DNA from 2 places in the Pseudarthrobacter quantipunctorum genome. Region 2 is predicted to be linked to the other one. Evidence: riboswitches for the same ligand, from Rfam matches in the RefSeq annotation. Region 2 holds a riboswitch; the other holds the start of a gene.
What was found. A riboswitch is a leader RNA that binds a small molecule or an ion and turns the genes downstream of it on or off. The one in region 2 is predicted to bind thiamine pyrophosphate.
Positions count from the first base shown of each region.

Region 1: it holds a riboswitch for thiamine pyrophosphate, as region 2 does, so the genes downstream of both, WHH00_RS00340 (ECF transporter S component) here and thiC (phosphomethylpyrimidine synthase ThiC) in region 2, are expected to answer to the same signal.

Region 1 covers NZ_CP148033.1:77,957-80,153, forward strand. Annotated here, with positions in the region: gene WHH00_RS00335 (heme-degrading domain-containing protein) at 96-638, opposite strand; TPP riboswitch at 711-850, shown strand; gene WHH00_RS00340 (ECF transporter S component) at 915-1,538, shown strand; gene WHH00_RS00345 (ABC transporter ATP-binding protein) at 1,538-2,197, shown strand, end outside.
Region 2 covers NZ_CP148033.1:1,607,499-1,609,695, reverse strand. Annotated here, with positions in the region: gene WHH00_RS07355 (amidohydrolase family protein) at 1-740, opposite strand, end outside; TPP riboswitch at 821-928, shown strand; gene thiC (phosphomethylpyrimidine synthase ThiC) at 923-2,197, shown strand, end outside.

The DNA.
Region 1 (2,197 bases), 1.5 Mb from region 2:
TCCTGGATGGAATTCCCGCCACTCGGCTCGAATGTACTCCCGCCGCCTCGGGGGTGTCCATGCCGGGGACGCCATGCGCCCACGGCGTCCCCGCGTCAGTCCGCGCTTGCCTGCCTGAGGATGTCACGGAGGGCCTCGACCACCAGGTCATGGTCCTGCACCTGCGGTAAACCGGACACGGTGACGGTTGCCACGGCACCCACTCCGGTGACGTAGAGCGGGAAGGAGCCGCCGTGCGCGGCATAGCGGGTTTGGTCGAACCAGGCGTTGTCCTCGATCCGTCCTCCTTGAACCCTGGCGCGCAGCCCCACCAGCAGGGAAGGGACCTCGTAACGGGCGGCGGTCCGCTTCTTGGCCCCGATCCAGTGCCCGTTGTCCGGCGTTGCCCCCGGCAGGGCAGCGTGGAAGAGGACCTGCTCGCCCTTGCTGATGTCGATGGCGATGGGCAGCCCGCGCTCCTTGCCCAACTCCACCAGGAGCAGCCCCAGGTTCAGGGCGTCGTCCATGGAGAAGCCGGGAAACTGCAGCTCCCGGACCTCCGCCTCAATCCGGGCGATCAGTGCTTCCAGGGATCCCTCCGGCTGGGCAGCATGGGAATCCGGATCGTACCCGGTCATATCTGGTGGATTCGCAGTCATGGCCCACAATCTACCCCTCCCTGCGGTAAACTGAACCACGCCCAACAGGGCGAATATTTCACCAACAGAATCATTCAACGACAGGGGAGCGCCGCCGTCGGCATCACTGGCCATGCCAGGGACCGCAGGTGGGCGCTGAGAGTGCGGACAGCCGCAGACCCTCGAACCTGATCCGGTTAGTACCGGCGCAAGGGAGTCGAGTTCTCGAAGTGCGCGCAGCGGCAGCAGTGCCGGAAACCGCGCCCACTTTCCCCTCCTGTTCCTCAGGAGGACCACATGGCAACAACAGCAGTCAAGAAAACCGCCGGCAAGTCCTGGCGCGTCGTGGACATCGTGGTGGCGGCCCTCATCGCCGTCGCCGGCGGCGTCATCTTCTGGGCCTGGTCCCAGGGGGCCGCCGCAGTCTCCGGACCCATGAACGCCGTCTACCCGCCCCTGACCGGCCTGATCGCCGGCGGCTGGATGATTCCGGCCGTTCTGGGCATGCTTATTATCCGCAAGCCCGGCGCTGCGCTCTTCTGCGAGACGGTGGCCGCCACCGGTGAACTGCTCATGGGCTCCCAGTACGGGGCGTCCGTACTGTTCTCCGGGTTCGTGCAGGGCCTTGGCGCGGAGATCATCTTCGCCATCTTCGTGTACCGGAAGTTCAACCTGCCCGTAGCCCTGCTGGCAGGCGCTGCCGCCGGTCTTTTCTGCGGCCTGAACGACTCGTTCGCACCGTGGGGCTGGAACATCGCCTACGCCGCCGGCGACAAGCTGGCGTACATCATCTTCACCGCCATCTCCGGCGCCATCATCGCCGGGGCACTGTCCTGGGTTGCCACCCGCGGCCTGGCCAGGACCGGTGTGCTGAGCTCCTTTGCATCACGCAAGGCGGCAACGGAGCCCGTCTTTTCCTGATGGGCGCCCTTTCGCGGCATGAGGCATCCGTCGCGGTGCGTCCGGCTGCCGTCACGGCCCGCGGCTGGGGCTGGCGCCATGCAGGGCGCACCAAACCGGCCGTGCGTGCCCTCGACCTGGAGATCCGCCCGGGGGAGCGGGTGCTTCTCCTGGGACCTTCCGGTGCCGGCAAGTCCACGCTCCTCCACGCCCTGGCAGGGGTGCTGGGGGACATAAACGACGACGGCGGCGACGCCGGGGACTCCGACGAGACGGGCTCGCTGCTGGTTGACGGCGCCGTGCCCCGGGAGCAGCGCGGCCGGGCCGGACTGATGCAGCAGGACCCGGAGACGCAGGTGGTCCTCTCCCGCGTTGGCGATGACGTCGCCTTCGGCGCCGAAAACCTCGCCGTGCCCCGCGACGCCATTTGGGCCCGCGTGCACGAGGCGCTGGACGACGTCGGGCTCTCCCACCTGCCGCTGGACCATCCGACGTCTGCCCTCTCCGGCGGGCAAAAACAGCGCCTGGCGCTGGCAGGGATCCTCGCCATGCGTCCGGGCCTGATCCTGCTTGACGAGCCCACTGCAAACCTGGACCCGGCAGGTGTGCTGGAAGTCCGCGACGCCGTGGGCCGCTGCCTGGACAAAACCGGTGCCACGCTGGTTGTGGTGGAGCACCGG
Region 2 (2,197 bases):
AACTTGGGTAAAGCCTGCGCTGCAATGTCGGGAAAGGTGGCGATGTTGACCAGGGTGGGCACAATGGGCACCTCCTGCTCGACGAACCGGGGCAGGTGCCGCGGCAGGAGGCCTGTGGCGTGCTCCACGCAGTCGATGCCGGCGTCCAGCACGTCGTCGAGCGTCTCTTCCGCGAAGCAGTGCGCCGTAACGCGTGCGCCCTCATCATGGGCGGCGTGGACGGCGTCACGGACGACGGCGGCAGGAAACGAAGGCGCCAAGTCGCCGGCGTCGCGGTCAATCCAGTCCCCCACAAGCTTGACCCAACCGTCACCTTCCCTGGCCTGCTTACGCACAGCTTCCACCAGGCCGTCCGGTTCCACTTCCTCAGCGAACCCCCGCAGGTACCGCCGCGTGCGCGCAACGTGGCGGCCGGCTCGGATCAGCACCGGGACGTCGTTCCTGCCCTGCAGCCATCGGGTATCCGCAGGGGAACCTGCGTCGCGGACCAGCAGGGTGCCGGCGTCCAGGTCCGTCCGTGCCTGTTCTTCGGCAGTCAAAGCATCCACCGGCCCGCCCGCACCCAGCCCGATGTGGCAGTGCGCATCCACAAAGCCAGGCAGCACCCATCCCGCCAGAATCCTGTCCGGGGCCTTTGCCGGCCGGCGGAACGTCAGCCGACCGCCAACGGACCAGAGCCCGTGCTGCTCAGTGCCCGGCCCGGTCAGGACCGTCCCCGTGAACTCGATAATTTCTGCCATGAATTTGCCTCTTTCCCGCCGGGACAGGCTAGCACCGCGTGATGTGACAAGCCCCGCTTCAAGGCGTGTGGTAGCTTTCATCCTGACCACACGGGTGCCCCTGCAGGGGCTGAGATCGGGCTGACGCAGCCTGCGACCGTCGAACCTGTCCGGGTAATGCCGGCGAAGGAAGTGAGTATTCCTTGAGTACACCCAATCAGCAGCTGAACCCTGCCCTCAACAACCCGGGTGCCGGTCCTGCCGGCAACCAGCCCCCCGTAACGCAATCCCTGAAACCCCACTCCCTGGCATACCTCGAGGACGCCGGGAACGGGATCCGCGTTCCCGTGACCGAAATCAGGTTGGAACCGTCACCCAACGGCGTGCCAAACCAGCCGTTCCGGACCTACCGGACCGCCGGTCCGGGGAGCGACCCCGTTCAAGGCCTTCCTCCTGTCCGCAAGGACTGGATCGAAGCACGGGCAGACACGGAAGCGTACAGCGGCAGGGAAAGGAACCTGCTCGACGACGGCCGCTCGGCTGTGCGCCGCGGCGCCGCCAGCGCAGAGTGGAAAGGAGCAGCTCCGGTGCCCCGCCGCGCCGTCGACGGCAGGACCGTCACCCAGATGCACTACGCGCGGCAAGGAGTGATCACCCCGGAGATGCGCTTCGTGGCGCTGCGCGAGAACTGCGATGTTGAACTGGTCCGCAGCGAACTGGCCGCGGGCCGGGCCATCATCCCCAGCAACATCAACCACCCGGAATCCGAGCCGATGATCATCGGCAAGGCCTTCCTGGTGAAAATCAACGCCAACATCGGCAACTCCTCGGTCATCAGTTCAATCGCCGAAGAGGTGGACAAACTGCAGTGGGCAACCCGGTGGGGCGCAGACACCGTCATGGACCTCTCCACCGGGGATGACATCCACACCACCCGGGAATGGATCATCCGCAACTCCCCGGTTCCCATCGGCACCGTCCCCATCTACCAGGCCCTGGAGAAGGTCAACGGCGAAGCCAACGCCCTGACATGGGAGATCTTCCGTGACACCGTGATCGAGCAGTGCGAGCAGGGCGTCGACTACATGACCATCCATGCCGGCGTGCTGCTCCGGTACGTTCCCCTGACCGCCAACCGGGTCACCGGCATCGTGTCCCGTGGCGGATCGATCATGGCCGGGTGGTGCCTGGCGCACCACCGGGAGAACTTCCTCTACACACACTTCGACGAACTCTGCGAGATTTTCGCGAGGTACGACGTCGCGTTTTCCCTGGGCGACGGGCTGCGGCCAGGGGCAACAGCCGATGCCAACGACGCAGCCCAGTTTGCCGAGCTGGACACCCTCGCCGAGCTCACGCAGCGTGCCTGGGAGTACGACGTCCAGGTGATGGTGGAGGGCCCGGGCCATGTCCCGTTCCACCTGGTCCGGGAGAACGTCGAACGCCAGCAGGAGCTGTGCAAGGGCGCGCCCTTCTAC